One region of the Streptomyces sp. NPDC051636 genome, then DNA from elsewhere that is predicted to be linked to it. Evidence: riboswitches for the same ligand, from Rfam matches in the RefSeq annotation. Region 1 holds a riboswitch; each other region holds the start of a gene.
The links. Region 1 has a riboswitch for cyclic di-AMP ahead of ACIBBH_RS20205 (transglycosylase family protein). Riboswitches for the same ligand answer to the same signal wherever they lie in the genome.

Region 2: another riboswitch for cyclic di-AMP. It lies ahead of ACIBBH_RS24990 (C40 family peptidase); the one in region 1 lies ahead of ACIBBH_RS20205 (transglycosylase family protein).
Region 3: another riboswitch for cyclic di-AMP. It lies ahead of ACIBBH_RS09825 (peptidoglycan DD-metalloendopeptidase family protein); the one in region 1 lies ahead of ACIBBH_RS20205 (transglycosylase family protein).

Annotation. Positions count from the first base shown of each region.
Region 1 covers NZ_JBITDA010000010.1:213,997-220,193, reverse strand. Annotated here, with positions in the region: gene eno (phosphopyruvate hydratase) at 1-1,257, opposite strand, end outside; gene ACIBBH_RS20205 (transglycosylase family protein) at 1,569-2,249, opposite strand; cyclic di-AMP (ydaO/yuaA leader) riboswitch at 2,254-2,438, opposite strand; gene ACIBBH_RS20200 (transglycosylase family protein) at 2,621-3,637, opposite strand; gene ACIBBH_RS20195 (cytochrome P450) at 3,818-5,101, opposite strand; gene ACIBBH_RS20190 (nucleoside triphosphate pyrophosphohydrolase) at 5,200-6,197, opposite strand, start outside.
Region 2 covers NZ_JBITDA010000015.1:60,894-67,090, forward strand. Annotated here, with positions in the region: gene ACIBBH_RS24970 (PDZ domain-containing protein) at 1-246, opposite strand, end outside; gene ACIBBH_RS24975 (trypsin-like peptidase domain-containing protein) at 274-600, opposite strand; gene ACIBBH_RS24980 (ATP-dependent Clp protease proteolytic subunit) at 796-1,434, shown strand; gene ACIBBH_RS24985 (hypothetical protein) at 1,442-1,750, shown strand; cyclic di-AMP (ydaO/yuaA leader) riboswitch at 2,055-2,266, shown strand; gene ACIBBH_RS24990 (C40 family peptidase) at 2,270-2,743, shown strand; gene ACIBBH_RS24995 (ATP-binding protein) at 2,979-3,437, opposite strand; gene ACIBBH_RS25000 (helix-turn-helix domain-containing protein) at 3,659-4,528, shown strand; gene ACIBBH_RS25005 (DUF397 domain-containing protein) at 4,538-4,762, shown strand; gene ACIBBH_RS25010 (8-amino-7-oxononanoate synthase) at 4,815-5,942, opposite strand; gene bioB (biotin synthase BioB) at 6,090-6,197, shown strand, end outside.
Region 3 covers NZ_JBITDA010000004.1:50,421-56,617, reverse strand. Annotated here, with positions in the region: gene ACIBBH_RS09845 (helix-turn-helix domain-containing protein) at 1-237, shown strand, start outside; gene ACIBBH_RS09840 (DUF6126 family protein) at 234-356, shown strand; gene ACIBBH_RS09835 (tyrosine-protein phosphatase) at 375-1,172, opposite strand; partial or broken gene ACIBBH_RS09830 (GH36 C-terminal domain-containing protein) at 1,547-1,759, shown strand; cyclic di-AMP (ydaO/yuaA leader) riboswitch at 2,067-2,226, shown strand; gene ACIBBH_RS09825 (peptidoglycan DD-metalloendopeptidase family protein) at 2,231-3,157, shown strand; gene ACIBBH_RS09820 (DUF6250 domain-containing protein) at 3,299-3,865, shown strand; gene ACIBBH_RS09815 (SGNH/GDSL hydrolase family protein) at 3,929-4,714, shown strand; gene ACIBBH_RS09810 (TetR/AcrR family transcriptional regulator) at 5,005-5,619, opposite strand; gene ACIBBH_RS09805 (Glu/Leu/Phe/Val dehydrogenase dimerization domain-containing protein) at 5,655-6,197, opposite strand, start outside.

The DNA.
Region 1 (6,197 bases):
GCTGCGGCCCGCGTACACCGCCGCGTCGTCGAGGATCTCCTCGATGCGCAGCAGCTGGTTGTACTTGGCGACGCGCTCGGAGCGGGCCGGGGCGCCGGTCTTGATCTGGCCGCAGTTGGTGGCGACGGCCAGGTCGGCGATGGTGACGTCCTCGGTCTCGCCGGAACGGTGCGACATCATGCACTTGTAGCCGTTGCGCTGGGCCAGCTCGACGGCGTCCAGGGTCTCGGTCAGCGAGCCGATCTGGTTGACCTTGACCAGCAGGGCGTTGGCGGCGCCGTCCTCGATGCCGCGCTGCAGGCGCTCGGGGTTGGTGACGAACAGGTCGTCCCCGACGAGCTGGACCTTGTCACCGAGCTTGGCGGTGATGGTCTTCCAGCCCTCCCAGTCGTCCTCGAACAGCGGGTCCTCGATGGAGACGAGCGGGTACGCCTCGACGAGCTCGGCGTAGTACTCCGTCATCTCGGCGGCGGAGCGCTCCTTGCCCTCGAAGACGTAGACGCCGTCCTTGTAGAACTCGGACGCGGCGACGTCGAGGGCGAGGGCGATCTGCTCGCCGGGGGCGTAACCGGCCTCCTTGATGGCCTCGAGGATGAGGTCGAGAGCCTCGCGGTTGGAGCCGAGGTTCGGGGCGAAGCCGCCCTCGTCGCCGAGGCCGGTGGCCAGGCCCTTGTTCTTCAGGACCTTCTTCAGGGTGTGGTAGACCTCGGCGCCCCAGCGCAGCGCCTCGGAGAAGGACTCCGCGCCGATCGGGGCGATCATGAACTCCTGGATGTCCACGTTGGAGTCGGCGTGCGAGCCGCCGTTCAGGATGTTCATCATCGGCACCGGCAGCAGGTGCGCGTTCGGGCCGCCCAGGTAGCGGAAGAGGGGGAGGTCGCTGGCCTCGGAGGCGGCGTGGGCGACGGCGAGGGAGACGCCGAGGATGGCGTTGGCGCCGAGGGAGCCCTTGTTGTCGGTGGCGTCCAGATCGAACATCGCCTGGTCGATCAGACGCTGCTCGGTGGCGTCGTAGCCGACCAGCTCCGGGCCGATCTGCTCGATGACGGCGAGGACGGCCTTCTCGACGCCCTTGCCCAGGTAGCGGTTCGGGTCACCGTCGCGGAGCTCGATGGCCTCGAAGGCGCCCGTCGAGGCGCCGGACGGAACGGCGGCACGCCCCGTGCTGCCGTCGTCGAGGCCGACCTCGACCTCGACCGTGGGGTTGCCTCGGGAGTCCAGGATTTCCCGGGCTACGACGACGTCGATGGACGGCACGAGCATCTCCTTCTTGGATGTGACGCTGAAAGTGCGGGGCTGTGTGCCTTACGGCTGTGCCCTGCGCCTAGAGCCTAACCGTCCCCGGGGCGTCGGCAGCCGACCGACCGTCCCGTGGACACGGTGACGACAGGCTGACGGTACACATTGTTCCCCGGCGGAACAAAGAGGGGAGAAAAAACCCCGCCCCGGTGCGTACGGGGGAACACGCACCGGAGCGGGGAGCCCGTGGGGACGGGGGTGACCCTCACGAGGCCTCCACTGGGGAGGCCCCGGGAAGAGGGCGCTGTGGTTCGGCTACGAGCCGGGGGTCACTTCAGGTGCAGCTGCTGGCCCGGGTAGATGACATCGGCATCGTCGATGATGTCCTTGTTCAGCTGGAACAGCTTCTGCCAGCCGCCGGCGACGTGGTGCTTCTCGGCGATCGAGCTGAGGGTGTCGCCCGTGACGACCTTGTACTCGCCGTCGCCCTTCTTGACCTTCTTGCCGGTCGGGGTGGTGACGGTCTTCTTGGCGGCCGGGCGCTCGGCGGAGCGGGAGGCCTGCTGCTCGGTGGTCGAACGGGTGCCGGTGCTGTTCGGCGAGGAGCTCGAGGAGCTGCTGGCGCCGCCGCTGTAGGTGGCGCTGGACAGGCCCTTGCCGCAGACCGGCCAGGCACCCTTGCCCTGAGAGGCGAGGACCTTCTCCGCCACGGCTATCTGCTGCGACTTACTGGCCAGGTCGGCGCGCGAGGCGTACTGGGTGCCGCCGTACGCGGCCCAGGTGGAGGCGGAGAACTGCAGGCCGCCGTAGTAGCCGTTGCCGGTGTTGATGGACCAGTTGCCGCCGGACTCGCACTGGGCGACGGCGTCCCACTCGGAGGCGGTGGCGGCGGAGGCGTTGCCGGCCGCCATCAGCGGGGCGGCGACGGCGACGCCGGTGACACCGGCGAGCGCGATGGCGCGAGTGGCCTTGGACGGACGACGGTGCTTGCCCTTGCCGGAAAACAGCATGGTTCGATCCCCTCACCGACGCCTGCGAGGTGAGCTGTCGGGTTCGGGCCGGTTGAGTTGCCCGGCCGCCCCTCACACGTGTCTCGTGCGAGGCGCGGCTTCACCCCCAGCCGGTCCCGGTCGTCTCTCAACTCCCGGTCACGGCACTTACCTTGGGTCCCCCGCTCCTGCCTACGGCGCTTGACGCGACGACTGTTCCCGGGCGGCCACTGGCAGGATTCGGCGTTGCGGCAGCCGGGGCTCGCATTGGCGAGCGGTCACGACCGTAGACACGCGCTCCGCCGAATTTCAAAGACGATCAGGGCTTCTGAGACTCATCCCACACTTTCACCGAACCGGACATCGGGCACAAAACAGGGCGTCAAGTACCGCTACTTTTCGCCCGTTTCGGTACCGACTTCCAGGGTCTGACCGGGGGTGATGTTGTTCGGGTCGGTGCCGATGGCGTCCTTGTTGGCGGTGTAGAGCGCCCGCCACCCGCCCTCGAGGTCAACAGAGTCGGCGATGGAGGCGAGGGTGTCACCGGCGCGGACGGTGTAGTCGCGTGAGGCGTGACGACCGGAAGCGCTGGCGGTCTGACCGTTTGTCACGCTTTCGTCCGCACTGTCACCCCGGTGGCGGCCACTGCTGATCGCTCCGGTGTCTACAAGGTTCCAAGAACCCCCGCTCTGCCATGAATCGTCCGAGTCGTCGACTTTGGGGGTCGTCGTGGACGAGCTGCCGCTCTCCTGGGAGTCTTTGGAGTCGGAAGATGCCGACTTGTCCGACTTCGCGGAGTCGGAGGAACCGTCCGTGACACCGCTGTCGGCGTCCGCGCTCGCACTCGGCGACGGGGAGGCGTCGGAGGACGGGCCGGACGACGAGGCGGAACCGGACCTGTCCGACGAGTGGGACGAGGAGTCCGAAGAATGGGAGGAACCGGAGGAATTGGATGAACCGGAGTAACCGGATGAGTCACCGGAGCCGGATGATCCGGGCTCCCCGACGCCGGTGTCCACATCGACCGAACCGGAGTTCGACGTAAGGCCGGAGAGCAGAGCGCAGGTGGCCCAGGGGGTGGTGCCCCGGTCGGCGAGGATCTTCTCGGCGACCGCGATCTGCTGCGAGCGGCTGGCCTGGTCGGGGCTGGAGGCGTAGTCGAGGCCTCCGTACTTGTCCCAGTCGTCCTGGGATATCTGCAGGCCGCCGTAGTACCCGTTGCCGGTGCTGGCGCTCCAGGAGCCGCCGCTTTCGCACTCGGCCACCTTGTCCCACGTGGTCCCGTCGGCCGCGTTGGCGGCGGTGGCGCCGAGGAGTGGGATGGCGATGGCGGAGCCGGTCACTCCGGCCGCGACGAGGAGGGCCGGAGCCTGGCGGGGGCGACGGTGGCGACCGTTCCCGGAGAGCATGCGGTGACCTTTCGCAAGACAGCAGTGACCGGCGCGGCGGCTGCGGTGAGGCGCCGCGCTGACGAGTGAACGTATCGGCAGACGATCACTTGTCACAAGTTAATGCCGCACAGATCACGTGAAGATCACAGAGTTGAGCGTGCGTCACTTTTGACCCTGCTTGTGCTCCCTTTCAGTTGATTACGGGACGGGTGTGAACTCCACGGGCAAGGTGCGCAGTCCACGCATGATGAGCCCCCCACGCCAGCGCAAATCGGCCGGATCCACCGCGAGTCGGAGGTCGGGAAGGCGGGTGAGGAGGGTGGCGAGCGCGGTCTGGCCCTCCAGCCGGGCGAGCGGGGCGCCCAGGCAGTAGTGGATGCCGTGGCCGTAACCGAGGTGCTGATTGTCACGTCGCCCCAGATCGAGGACGTCCGGATCGGCGAACCGCTGCGGATCCCGGTCCGCGGCGGCGAGTACGACGAGGACGGGGTCGCCGGGTGCGATGTCCTGCCCGCCGACGGTGACCGGCCGGGTGGCGAACCGCCAGGTGGCCAGCTCCACCGGGCCGTCGTAGCGCAGGAGTTCCTCGACGCCGGTCTCCAGCAGGTCCCGTTCGCCGCGGGCGAGGGACGCCTGGAGCCGCTGCCGCTGCCCGGGGTGGGTGAGGAGGGCGTACGTGCCGTTGCCGATGAGGTTGACCGTCGTCTCGAACCCGGCGAACAGCAGGATGAAGGCCATGGCGGCGGCCTCGTTCTCGGTGAGGTGCTCGCCGTGGTCGGAGGCGCGGATGAGCCCGGAGATGAGGTCCTCGCCGGGCGCGGGATCGGCCGACAGCGCCTCTCGCTTGCGGTGGATCAACTCCGCGAGATAGCCCCGCATCTTCTTCACCGACCGCGCGACCCCGCCGCGCGGCCCTCCCCCGTGCCGGATCATCATCCCCGCCCAGTCCCGGAAGTCGTCCTGGTCCTCACGCGGGACGCCGAGCATGTCGCAGATGGCGTAGATGGGCAGCGGGAAGGCGAACTCGTGGATGAGGTCGGCCGAGCCGCTCGCGGCGAACCGGTCGATGAGCTGATCGGTGAGCTGCTGCACCCGGGGCGCGAACTCGGCGACCCGGCGGGGCGTGAAGGCCTTGCTGACCAGCCGGCGCAGCCTGGTGTGGTCCGGCGGGTCGATGTTGAGCAGATGCGTCATCAGCTCCGCCTTGCGCTCCCCCGGGATCCCGGTCTTGCCCTTGGCGTGCGCGGGCTCGTCGTGGTGCGCCGGGTTCTTCGAGAGCCGCTGGTCGGCGAGCGCCTGCCGGGCGTCGGCGTACCGGGTGACCAGCCAGGCCTCCACCCCGCTGGGAAGCTTGGTGCGGTGCACGGGGGCGTGCTCACGCAGCCATGCGTAGGCGGGGTAGGGGTCGCTCGCGAACTCCCAGGTGAAGAGGTCGGGGGCGGGCGCGCCGGGGGTGGTCGGGGGGTGGGGCTGGTCGGTCACTCCTTGACGGTATCCGGCTTTCCGGCGCGTACCCCGCGGAGGGCGAGGAGGGCATGAGGGTGAGGAGGGCGGGAGGGCGGTGGCGTGGGCCGGCGGGGCTAACCCGCCACGCCCTCGGCGGCCCGCACCGCGTCCCGGTAAGCCCTGGCCGCCGCCCGCAGCGCCGCCTCCGGGTCCACGCCGTCCGCCTCGGCCCGTACCGCGAGGGCCAGCAGCTCGTAGCCGATGCCCTCGCCCTGGGGCAGGGGCACCTCCAGGCCAGCCGTGCGCACGCGGGAGTGGAGCTTCGCGGCGAGGGCGAGGCCGGGCTGGCCGAGGGGTATCCCCTCTGTCACCGACGTGCGCTGCTTCTCGACCGCCTTGGTGCGCAGCCAGTGCTCCTTGACCTCCTCGGGGGTCTCGGCCTTCTCGTCGCCGAAGACGTGCGGGTGGCGGTGGATGAGCTTGGCGACGATGCCGCCGGCCACGTCGTCGATGGAGAAGGGGGCCTGTGCGTCCTCCTCGGCTATGCGGGCGTGGAAGACGACCTGGAGCAGCACGTCGCCCAGTTCCTCCCGCAGTTCCTCGCGGTCACCGGCCTCGATCGCCTCGACGAGTTCGTACGCCTCCTCGATGCCGTACTTCGCCAGGCCCTCGTGGGTCTGCCGGGAGGACCAGGGGCACTCGGCGCGGATGCGGTCCATGACCTGGACGAGGTCGAGGAGGCGGGCGCCGGGCAGGTCGTAGGAGGCGGGGAGCAGCTCCAGCTCCGGCATGTGGACCCGGCCGGTGCCGGCGAGACGGGCCAGCCCGTCCGTGAGGGCCGGTTCGCCCTCGCCCGTCGCCACGACCACCACCGTGTGCCCGCCCGCGCAGGCCTCGACGAGTTCCTGGGCGGCCGGGGAGGCCTCGTCCACGGATATCCCGGCCTCGCGCAGATAGGGCAGCTGCGGATGCGCGCCGTCCGCGCACAGCACGCGGTCGGCGGCGTGCAGCGCCTGCCAGGCCGGCCAGGACAGCAGGCCGGGCGCGACACGGTGGCTGGTGGTGAGCAGGACGATCCGGCCGGGGGCCGCGTCCGGGCCCGGTGCCTGGGCGTCTTCGAGGCTGGTGGTGT
Region 2 (6,197 bases), on a different contig from region 1:
GGTGTCCTTGACGGTGGTGATCACGTCACCGTACTCGAGCTGGGCCTTGTCCGCCGGGGAGCCGGTGGCCCCGGCCTCCACGAACAGTCCGGACTTCTCCGCGTCCGCCAGGCGCTGCTGCGCCTCGGCGACATCCCGCTGATCCCGGGAATCCTGGAAATCGTCACTGAGGCCCGGGTCGTCCACGGAGCCGATCATCCACCCGGGATCGTCCTTCTTGTCCCCCGCGGCCAGCCCGTCCAGCATCGGACGCACGCGATCGCTGCTGATCGCTCAGTACTGCCCCCGCGCCTCGGGGTTCGTCAGCGTGTTCAGGCCCACCACCTTGGCGTCCGAGTCGAGGAGCGGGCCGCCCGAGTTTCCGGCGTTGACGGTGGCGGAGTGCTGGATGGTCGCCGGGCAGTGGGGAAGCGACGGCGAGGGGTCCGCGGGCACGTTCGGCGACTGAACGGTGCCTGAGGTGTGGACGGGCTTCTGCGTGGCCGGGTTCTCGAAGGACTCCGGGTAGCCGATCGCCAGTACGGCGACGTCCGCGCAGGGATCGTCGCCGAGCACGCGGACGGCGACGGGTACGGGGCCTTCCGACGGCGGGCGGCCCACCCCCACCTCCGGGCTCGCCCCGGAAATGATCGCTGTCTACTCCAGCCTATCTTCGCAAATCGCCCATGTACTGCTGGGAAGTTGAGGACATCCGGAGCCGAGCACCCGAGACCCGTCCAGTTCAGTCTGTACGTCCTGTACATTTTTGGCGAGAGAGCCCACCGGAGACGGCTCTGCCATGAGGAGGGGTACGTCATGACCCGACCGTCCGCCCGCTATGTCCTGCCCGAGTTCAGCGAACGCACCAGCACCGGGCACCGCACGCTCGACCCGTACTCGAAGCTGTTGCAGGAGCGGATCGTCTTCCTCGGCTCGCCGATCGACGACACCGCGGCCAACGACGTCATGGCGCAGTTCATGCACCTCGAGCACCACGCACCCGACCGGGACATCTCGCTGTACGTGAACTCCCCCGGCGGCTCGTTCAGCGCCATGACGGCGATCTACGACACCGTGCGGTACGTCAGCTGCGACGTGGAGACGGTCTGCCTGGGCCAGGCGGGTTCGTCCGCCGCGGTGTTGCTGGCCGCCGGCACGCCGGGCAAGCGGTTCGCGCTGCCGGGCGCACGGGTGGTGCTCCAGCAGCCGTCGCTGGCCGAGCCCGCACAGGGGCAGCCGAGCGATCTCATCATCCGGGCGGAGGAGTTGGCCCGGGTGCGCACCCTGATGGAAGGAATGCTCGTTCGCCACACGGGCCGCAGCCCGGAGCAGATCCACGCGGACCTCGAGCGGGACCTGGTGCTGGATGCACGGGGCGCGCTGGAGTACGGACTGGTGGACGGGATCATCCCCAGCCGCAAGGCCCCGCGCGCCACGGCCCCGGGCACGAGGTGAGCCGCCGATGCTGCCACCGGAGCTGCCGCCGCTGCCCGCGCTGACCCGGGCCGAGGGTGAGTTGATCGACCGTTATCTGGAGGCGGTAGACCTGCTGGGCCGGATCAATCCGGCGCAGCACGGCCACACCTACAGCGGACTGCGGGCCGCCCAGGCGCTGGTGCGCAAGGCGACAGAGCTGCGCGACGCGCTGGCGTTGATGCACCAGCGGGGCGAGACGGAGTTGCATGCGCCCACCCTGGCGCGGGCGCTTCGGGTACTGGACGGCGAGCGCCGGACCGCGCGCGTCACCGTGCCACCGGACGGCGCCGGTTGACGCTTGCACCTTCGGGACTGAGTCGAAACGACCCAAAGGACGTACCCACGTCCGGAGTAGCCGCGCCTCCTTTTTCAGGGCTCCCGAGCTTGCGCACATCGCCCGGCCGACGGGCCTCGGGAAGTGCTTTCGCCCTGGTCCGGGGGTGCGCGGCCGTCCCGGCAGCGACTCGAACGCAGGCCTGTCCACCCGAACGGGTGAGTGGTGAGTAACACCACAAATCCCCGGTTCCGTTGGGATTTTCGGACAGCTGTGGGCGAAGATCCCTGTCTGACGACAAGCCCCCGCCACAGCGGTGGGGCGGTCCGGGCGGACGCCGAGTCCTGCCGCCGCCTGGATGACCGGTCGACAGGAGTGGATCGGCAGGAGTGGAGGACCCAAGCAAGACGGGTCGCCGGAGCGGACGTTCGTTCGCCTCCGAACGGCCCTTGGGGTGAAGCCGCGGCAACGCGGCCGGGCAACTTCGCCAGCCCGAATCCGACAGGTCATCCTTCACAGGCGGCTGACGAAGGGTTGCGCATGACTGCGCTCAATCGTGTCCCGTCGCTCATGGCCCGGGCCGGTACTGCCTCGGCCTTCGCCATCGCCGCCGTCGGCGGCTCGATAGTCGTACCCGGTGTCGCCTCCGACGCCGCGGCCGCGGCTCCGGCGACGAAGGCACTGCAGGTCGCGGCGTCCAAGAAGGGCGCGCCGTACCAGTGGGGCGCCACCGGCCCCCGCAGGTTCGACTGCTCCGGTCTCACCTTGTACTCGTTCAAGAAGGCGGGCAAGAAGCTGCCGCGGACGGCCGCCCAGCAGTACAACAAGACGCATCACATCTCCGCCAAGAGCCGCAAGGCCGGTGACCTGGTCTTCTTCCATTCGGGCTCGAGCGTCTACCACGTCGGCATCTACGCCGGGAAGGGAAAGATCTGGCACGCCCCGAGGACCGGGGACGTGGTGAGGCTGCAGAAGATCTGGACGAAGAGCGTCTGGTACGGCCGGGTCAGCTGACCCGCGGCAGAGGGGGTGGGCGGTGCCTGGCGTGCCGTCACCCCCTCTGCTGGCGACCCGGGCTGACCCGAGGTCAGACGGCGACGGCCTCAGGAGCGGGCCGCCCTCGGAGCCGTCAGCGCCGGCCCCCTGAGCCGTGCGCCCTCCCGGCCGCCGCCGGCCGCTCCGCCGCCGATCAGCGTGGCGGCCCGTACCACCCGGCCCGGCACGGCGCGGAGACCCTGCCGGACAACCCCTACGGCTCCTGCTGGCCGGCCGGCGTCACCGGGCGGGCCGGAAGTGTCCACGGAAGCTCGATGAGGACCGTCTTGCCCCCCTCGCGCGTGGGGCGCACCCTGAGCCTGCCGCCGCACTCGGCCGTCAGCCAGCGGATGATGACCATGCCGCGGCCGTTGTCCTGCTGCACGGCGGCCGGGAGTCTCTTCGGGAAGCGGGGGTGGCTGTCGGTGACGCCGATGCGCAGATGTTCGTCACGGTCGAGCGCGAGGTCCACCGTGAAGGTGGGTGACTGCCCCAAAGTGTGCTGTACGGCGTTGGTGGCGAGTTCGGAGACGATGAGCCGGATGGTGTCGGCCACGTCCGTGTCCGCCGGAAGGCCCCACTCCGCCAGGGTGCCCACCACGTACGTGCGGGCGGCGTAGACCGAGGCGGGATCGCTCGGCAGAGTGACGGATGCTTCCAAATGGTCTGCCATGGCGACGTCGTCCCTTTCCCACGGGACCGCAGTCCGACAGGAGCGGATGGTTCGAGTACGGTCCCGGACTGGTGCTTCATCGCCAGACTGCCATCAGCGCGCCGGTCACGGGTGGGATCCACCAAGAAGTGCATATATCTGTCGCTCGAAGCGGTGAACTCTGCGACGGCACACCCTGTGCGGGCGGCACATAAGGAGTAATGGCGAGTAAGGAGTGGCCCATGCAGAACGGTCCCGCGGTGCGCCGCCGGAAACTGGGCGCCGAACTGCGCGCGCTGCGCACCGGTGCGGGCCTCACCAGTGGTGAGGCGGCCCGTCTGGTGGGCTGGCACCAGTCGAAGGTGAGCCGGATCGAGACGGGCGCCAGCGGAGTGAAACCGGCCGATGTGCGGTTACTCCTGGATGCCTACGGCGTGACCGACCGCCAACTGCGCGAGTTGCTCCTGGTGTTGGCGGGATCGCACGACGGCGGCGGCCGGCACCACTGGTGGCACGCCTACCGCGGGGTGCTGCCCCCCACCTACCGGGACTTCATCAGCCTGGAGTCGCAGGCGAGCGGGATGCGCACCCTGGAGACATCGGTGGTTCCGGGGCTGCTGCAGACGCCTGAGTACGCCCGTGCGGTCACCCGGGCGGCCGTGGGCGGGGGCGTCGACGACACCGAGGAGCGGCTGGACACGCTGGTGGAGGTGCGGCTGGCCAGGCAGGACGTGCTGCAGTCGGATCCGCCGCTGGAGCTCAGCGCCGTCCTGGACGAGGCGGTGCTGCGGCGGGAGGTCGGCGGGCCGGACGTGATGGCGCGGCAGCTCCACAGGCTCGTGGAGGCGGCGCATCTGCCTCAAGTCAGGCTCCAGGTGCTGCCGTTTGCCGCCGGGGCGCACATCGGTATCACCGGCCCTTTCGTTATCTTCTCATTTCCGAGCACTTCTGATCTGGATGTGGTTGTTCTGGACCACTTGACGAGTAGCCTCTACTTGGAACGGAAAGAAGACCTCCAGGCTTACTCAGAGGCCTTCAACACCCTTCAGATCCACGCCCTTTCACCCGAGGACTCGTTGGATTACATCGCCGGGATAGGTGACGGCTCGTAAGGAGGCACCATGTCTGCACTGCCTCGGAACGTACCTTCCAGTACCGATCTGCACGGTGTGCGGTGGCTGCGCAGCAGCTACAGCACCGGAGCGAACAACTGCGTGGAGACGGCCCGGCCGCACTCCGGTCCCTGGACCGGGCTGCTCGCCGTGCGCGACTCCAAGGACCCGGCCGGACCCGCGCTGCTCTTCTCCCCCGGGAGCTGGGCGGGGTTCGTCGCCGCGCTCCGGTGACCTCGCACTGACCCGTTTCCGCCCAGGCGGTGCACGACCGTGTCACGCCGACTCATGGTCGCGTAGCGCCGATCACTCGTACAGCGCGTTCGATCTCGGCCCCGGAGAGGTCCGCTCGCGCGGTCAGCCTGAGCCGTGAGATGCCGTCGGGCACGGAAGGAGGACGGAAGCAGCCCACGGCCAGGCCTGCCGCCCGGCAGTCGGCCGCCCAGCGCACGGCCTGCTCCGGGGACGGGGCACGCACGGAGACCACCGCGGCGTCCGGACGCACCGCCTCCAGACCCGCGGCGGTCAGGCGTGCGTGCAGTTCGGCGGCCACCGAACGTGCCCGCGCCGCCCGTTCCGGCTCCCGGCGCAGCAGTCGGAGGGCCGCCAGGGCCGCGCCCGCCGCGGCGGGGGCGAGGCCCGTGTCGAAAATGAACGTTCGTGCGGCATTGACCAGGTGGTCGATCACCCGGGCCGGGCCGAGCACGGCGCCGCCCTGGCTGCCCAGCGACTTGGACAGGGTGACCGTCACCACCACGTCGTCGGCGCCCGCGAGCCCCGCCGCGTACGGAGCGCCCCGGCCGCCCTCGCCCAGGACGCCCAGGCCGTGGGCGTCGTCCACGAGCAGCCCCGCGCCGTGCTCCCGGCACGCCTCGGCGAGCGCCGCCAGCGGTGCCGCGTCCCCGTCGACCGAGAACACCGTGTCGGAGACGACCACCGCGGGCCCCTCACGCGTGCCCAGCGCCTTGCGCACCGCGTCCGGGTCGGCGTGCCCCACGACCTGCGTGGCGCCCCGGGCCAGCCGGCAGCCGTCGATGAGGGAGGCGTGGTTGCCCGCGTCGGAGACGATCAGTGAGCCGTGCGGCGCCAGCGTGGTGACGGCGGCGAGGTTGGCGGCGTACCCGGAGGAGAACACCAGGGCCGCCTCGAAGCCGCAGAAGTCGGCCAGCTCGCGCTCCAGCTCGGTGTGCAGCTCGGTCGTGCCGGTGACCAGCCGGGACCCGGTGGAGCCGCCGCCCCAGGTCCGCGCCGCCGCCGCGGCCCCCTCGGTGACCTCGGGATGGCGGGCCAGGCCCAGGTAGTCGTTGCTCGCGAGGTCGAGGAGCGGTGAGTCGGCGACCCGGGGCCGCAGGCTCCGCACCAGTCCGGCGCGGCGGCGCTGCTCCGCCTGGTCGTCGATCCAGCCGAACGCCATGACTCCTCCGGGGATTTTGTAGGCAGTGGACAGACACTAGCCGGACGGCCAGTCGCCCAGGGTGTGGCAATACCCACACGGTGAACCGTCTCCGTTGTGCAAACTCTCCTTGGCCCCGGGCGGTCACGTAGGACAGGATCGGACCTCATGAACCTGCTGAACACGCTGGTGGACAAGGGGCTTCGGCGCGAGCTGCCGACCCGCGAGGAAGCACTCGCCGTACTGGCCACCTCCGACGACGACGTACTCGATGTG
Region 3 (6,197 bases), on a different contig from region 1:
GTGCGCGTGCACCCGGGCGAGGAGTGGCTGTACGTCCTCAAGGGCCGGCTCAGGCTGCGCCTCGGGGACACCGCTCACCTGCTCGCGCCCGGCGACAGCGCGCACTTCGACTCGCTGACCCCGCACCGCCTCGCCGCCGAGGACCACGACGGCGTCGAGCTCCTCTTCGTCCACACCCTGCTGCAGAGCCCCACGGCCGCCCTGTGCCTGGGCCCCCTGACCGGAGACCTGACATGACCGACCTGGAGGAGAAGTTCCCCCGCGCCCTGTGGGTCCGGCTGATCATCTACATCGCCGTCGGCCACATCCTGGCAGCCTTCGTCTACCTGCTGTTCGCGGTGGGCGCGAAGGGCTGACCGCCCTGCGGAACTTCGTCAGTCGAGCAGCCGCTCCCGCAGCCGTTCCCGGATCTCCGGCGTGACCCCGAGCCCCTGCTCCAGGTAGGCGTCCACGCCGCCCCACGTCTCCTCGACCGTCTCGAACGCCGCCGTCAGGTACTCGGCACGCGCGTCGAACAGCGGGCCGAGGAGCTCCATGACCTCGGAGGAGTACGCCGAGTCGGAGCTGCCGCTGCGGCGCACCTTGTAGCGGCGGTGCTTGGCGTTCGACTCCAGGTAGTCGGCCAGGATCGCGTCCCGCTCCACGCCCACGGCGAGCAGTGTGACGGCGATGGACAGGCCTGCGCGGTCCTTGCCGGCCGCGCAGTGCATCAGGGCGGGGACGCTGTCCTCGGCGAGCGCGTGCAGCACCCGGGAGTGCTCGGCGGTGCGCTCCTTCATGATCTTGCGGTAGGAGGCGATCATCCGGTTCGCCGCCTTGCCGTCCGCGAGGAGCGCGCGCAGCTGGTCGAGGTCGCCGTCGCGGACCATCGTCCAGAACTCGGCGCCGTCCGCCGGGTCGCTCAGCGGCAGGTTCACGTTGCGCACGCCGGGCAGTTCGACGTCCGGTCCCTCGAGCCTGTGGTCGGCCGCGTTGCGGAAGTCGAAGATGGTGTGCAGCCCGAGGGAGGCGAGGAACGCCGCGTCCTCGTCGGTCGCGTGCGCGAGGTGCCCGCTGCGGAACAGCACCCCGTAGCGCACCCGCCGTCCGTCCACCGTGGGCAGACCGCCCACGTCCCGGAAGTTGCGCACTCCGGTCAGCTCCGGTTCGGTCGACGGGATCTGCTGCGTCACGGGGGCTCCTCCCAGCCGTTCCCGCCGTCGCGGCTCGTCGGCGGGCACCCTGTCGACGATACGACATCGGTTTTCCCGGGCAATGAGTTGTCCACAGGCGTTGCCTCCGCGGCCAAGAGCGCTTGATGATGTTGGCTCCACTGGGGCCCCAGGATCGCGCTCGCCGACGCCGAGGCCCTCGCCGAGCACCCGCTGCCCGGCTACCGGCCCTTCGAGTCCCCGCTCGACGGCCGCGAGGAGTATCCGGTCGAGGGCGGCCCCCGCTTCGTCAGGCCCGCCCCGTCCTTGCGCGCCGGACAGCGGCGCGATACCGAGTGGGCCTCGAGACGTACGACACCGACGACGGCGAACTCCGGCTGCGCTTCCGCGAGCTCGGGGACGAGGCCGTCGTCCTCGCCTGGCTCCAGGCGCAGCGGTACGGCGAGCCGGTCCCGGCGCTGCGGCTGCGCGGCCTCGACCCCACGGCGTCGTACGAATGCCGCGAAACGGGCGAAGTTCACCGGGGTGCCGTGCTGCTGCACCACGGGCTGCGCACCGGGCTGCGCGGCGACTTCGATGCGACGGTTCTCCGCCTGTGTCGCATCTGAGCTTTCTGTCCGAATTAGACCCTTCATTCCAAGTCGCTGTGAATTAGGGGGCCATGGGGATGGGGTGCGTGAGGAGCGTCATATTCGTGACCGTCCGTCGCGCGTCATGTCCACGTAATCCGCGGGATCTTCCTGGGATTTGATGCAACGAAGACGCATCGAATTCACGGAGGGTGACCGGGAATTCCCGTAACGGATCACGTGAAACGCGGACAGAGGGAACCATCTGGTTGTCCCTTCGCGTCCTGCTCGCTTACGTTCGCCATCAATCCGGACGGAACGCCGAATCCTGCCGCCGCCCGGAGCCCGCACACACTCACCCGTGCACGGCAGGAGCGGGGGACCCACCAGGTACGACTGCCTGTTCCGGTCTCCGGGACGGCTAGGGGTGAAGCCGCGCCCCGCGCGCGGCCGGGCAGCTCCAGCCCGAACCCGACAGCTCACCTCGCAGGCGTCGGAGAGGAATTCGCCATGCCCGCGAAGGGTAAACACCGCCGTCCCAAGACCCGGCGTTTCACGCGCTCGATCGCCGTCGCCGGCACGGGCGGCGCCGCGCTCGCCCTGCCTCTCATGGGCGCCACCGGTGCCCACGCGGCCACCGCAAAGGATTCCGTTTCGGAAAAGGCCGTCCAGACCGTACCGGTGGCCGGGAAGAAGGTCTCCGCGGCACAGCCGGGCGCACGCACCTACACGGTGAGGACCGGCGACTACCTCTCCAAGATCGCCGACGAGCAGCACGTCAGCGGCGGCTGGCACCGGCTCTACGAGGACAACCGCGAGGCCGTCGGCAGCGACCCCTCGCTGATCCACCCCGGCCTGAAGCTCACGCTCGGCAAGAAGGCCGCGCAGACGGGCGGCAAGTCCTCCGCCTCCGCCGGGTCTTCGTCGTCCGTGAAGTCGAAGTCGCAGTCGGAGTCCGGGTCCACGTCGCGGTCCCAGTCGCAGTCGGCGTCCCGGTCGTCGTCCCCCGCGTCGGCGAACACCTCCGCCGGCTTCACGCTCCCCGTGGCCAGCGCCACCGTCGGCACCGGCTACCACGTGGCGGGCAGCATGTGGTCCAGCGGCCACCACACGGGCGTCGACTTCGTCGTCCCGACCGGCACCTCGCTGAAGGCCGTGGGTGCGGGCACGGTCGTCTCCGCGGGCTGGGGCGGCGCCTACGGCAACCAGGTCGTGATCAGGCTCGCCGACGGCTACTACGCCCAGTACGGCCACCTCTCCTCGCTCTCCGTCTCGGCCGGCCAGACCGTGGCCGCGGGCCAGCAGATCGGCCTCTCCGGCGCGACCGGCAACGTGACCGGCCCGCACCTGCACTTCGAGATCCGCACCACGCCGAACTACGGCTCGGACGTGGACCCCGTCGCCTACCTCCGCTCGCACGGCGTCGCCGTCGCCTGACGACCGCGTCGCCCGTCCCTGGGTGACCGAAGGCCGGACCCCCGATCCCCGGGTCCGGCCTTCGGTGTGTCGACAGCGGGGCCGGGGCCCGGGCACAGTGACCTCCATCAGGAGCAAGGCCTTCTGCAGCCTTGGGGGCCCTTGTCCGGCAGCCCGCACCCCGCCCACGACGACTTCCGGCACGGTCTCGGCCAGTGGGTGACCGAACTGCAGGACGGCGGCAGCGTCACCGCCTCCCACGGCTTGCTGGACATCGACGTGCCCAGCGGCGCGACGGTCTGGTTCCGCCGGTGGCTCGAAGGGCCGTACGTCCTGGAGTACACCGCCCCGCCGGCGTCGCAGGGCGGGGCCAACGGCCGCGTCTCGGACCTCAACAACTTCTGGAACGCGGCCGGCGTCCGTTTCCCCGGCGACCTCTTCGCGACGCCGCGGGGAGGCGGGCTCGAGGAGTACGACTACCTGAAGACGTATTACGCCGGCTACGGCGCCAACTCCAACACCACCACCCGGCTGCGCCGTTACGTCGGCGACGCCGGGGTCCGCCCCCTGGTCTACGACTGCACCGGGCCCCTGCTCGTCGCGAACGAACCCCAGCGCGTCCGGATCGTCTCGGATCACCGGCTTCCGGGTGTGGCGTATTCCCGGATGACGCATGCCGGAGGAGTGGCTTATCTCACCGACCGTCAAGCCCGTATTACGGTCGCGTAAGTCACACCCCAAGGTGAATCATGGTCCGATGTGGCAGACGATTCGAAGAGTGACAACAGATCAGTGATCGGGTCGTACGTGGCGGTGGGGGACAGCTTCACCGAGGGCGTGGGCGACCCCGGCCCCGATGGGGCGTTCGTCGGCTGGGCCGACCGGTTCGCGGTACTGCTCGCGGACCGGCGGCCCGAGGGCGACTTCAGGTACACGAACCTCGCGGTGCGCGGCAAGCTGCTCGACCAGATCATGGCGGACCAGCTCCCGCGGGCCGTCGAACTCGCCCCGGACCTGGTCTCCTTCTGCGCGGGCGGCAACGACATCATCCGCCCCGGAACCGACCCCGACGAGGTGGCCGAGCGCTTCGAGCGGGCGGTGGCACAACTCGCCTCCGTCGCCGGCACGGTCATGGTGACGACCGGCTTCGACACCCGTGGCGTGCCCGTGCTCAAGCACCTGCGCGGCAAGATCGCCACGTACAACGGGCATGTCCGGGCCATCGCCGACCGGTACGGCTGTCCCGTGCTCGACCTGTGGTCCCTCAAGACGATCCAGGACCGGCGTGCCTGGGACGACGACCGGCTGCACCTCTCGCCCGAGGGGCACACGCGCGTGGCCCTGCGCGCCGGCCAGGTCCTCGGCCTCGAGATCCCGGCCGACCCGGAGCAGCCCTGGCCCCCGCTCCCGCCTCGCGGCACGCTCGAGGTCCGCCGCGACGACGTCCACTGGGCCCGCGAGTACCTGGTCCCCTGGATCGGCCGCCGCCTGCGCGGCGAATCGTCCGGCGACCACGTGACGGCCAAGGGCGCGCTGTCCCCGGACGACATCAAGATGCGGATCGCCTCGGTGGCCTGAGCGGGTTCCCTCCGGGGGCCGGCAGCGGATGGCCGGGGTGTACGGCGGCGGGTACGCGCGTGCGGGGCGACGGTGGTCCCGTACGGTGTCCCGCCGCGGTGTCGTCGTACGGCGGAGCGGGGGCGCACGGCGCTCCGCGGTTCGGCGTGGACGGAGGTCTGCGGGAGTCGCTGCCGGCGGGCTGCCCGGGCTCCGTTCGTACTGGCCGGGAGTCGGGACGAGGGCTCCGCGCCGGCTAGCCGGGCGCGGCTCTCCGGGCGGCCCGGCCCGAACCGTCCCTCCGTGGAACGCTACCCCTCCGTCAACCCGTCGCGGTCCAGGCCCAGTTCCCGGGCGAGGGCCTCGTCCATCCATTCCTGGGCCCGCGACCGGGCTACCGCGCCCGCGTACGACGTCAGCTGGACGGCGAGGCCGTCGAGCAGGGCCGTCAGGCGCAGGGCCGAGCCGGTCGGGTCCGGGCAGTGGAACTCGCCCGCGGCGACCCCCTCGGCGATGACTTCGGCGATCGCCGCCTTCCACTGCCGGTCCAGGTCACGGGTGACCTCCTGGAGGCCGGGTTCGCGCAGTGCCACCGCCCAGCCCTCGATCCACAGCCGCCAGCCCTTGGCCTGGCCGGTGGGCGCGTACCAGCGCACGGCGGCCCGCAGCCGGCGCAGCGCGGACGTACGGCGGCCCAGCAGCTTGCGCAGGTGGGCGAGGTCGCCCTCGGCCGCGTACGTGAAGGCGGCTGCGACCAGCTTCTCCTTGGTCTGGAAGTGGTAGAGGACCAGCGCGTTGCTCACGCCGAGCGACGAGGCCACGTCGGCGATCCGTACCGCCGCCACGCCCCGCGCCTCGATCTGCTCGACGGCGGCCCGCAGCAGTTCCTCCCGCCGCTCCGCCACGCTCAACCGCACTCTCGCCACGCGGTCACCCTAGGGCCTGTCCGGCGGCGGCACGGTCACCGGTACCAGCCGAAACGCTCCGCGATCACCGGCAGCCGGTCGGCCGCGAGGGCGTGCGCGGCGGCCCGCGGAGTCGTTCCGTCGGCCTCCGCGCGCGCGAGCATCACCTCGACCAGGGCGCGCATCGAGCGCCGGGTGCAGGCGAACGCCTCCGCCGCGTCCGGGCCGATGTCCCCGAAGAGCGTCCACCACCACCAGGCGTTCGTCCCGGAGTTGACCACCACGTCCGGCAGCACGGTCACCCCGCGCGCGGACAGCGCTTCCTCCGCCGCCGGGAGGACCGGCATGTTGGCCGCCTCGACGATCCAGCGGGCGGTGACGCGGTCCTGGTTCGCGGTGTCGATCGCGTACGACACCGCAGCGGGCACCACCACCTCCGCCCGGGCGGACAACCAGGCCTCGCCCGGCAGTTCGCGGTCGGCGGGGCGCAGCACGGCCCGGTCCACGGTGCCGTACGCGTCCCGCGCGGCGAGCAGCGCATCGACGTCGAGACCGGCCGCGTTGGCGATCGTGCCCTTGATGTCGGCGACGGCCACGAT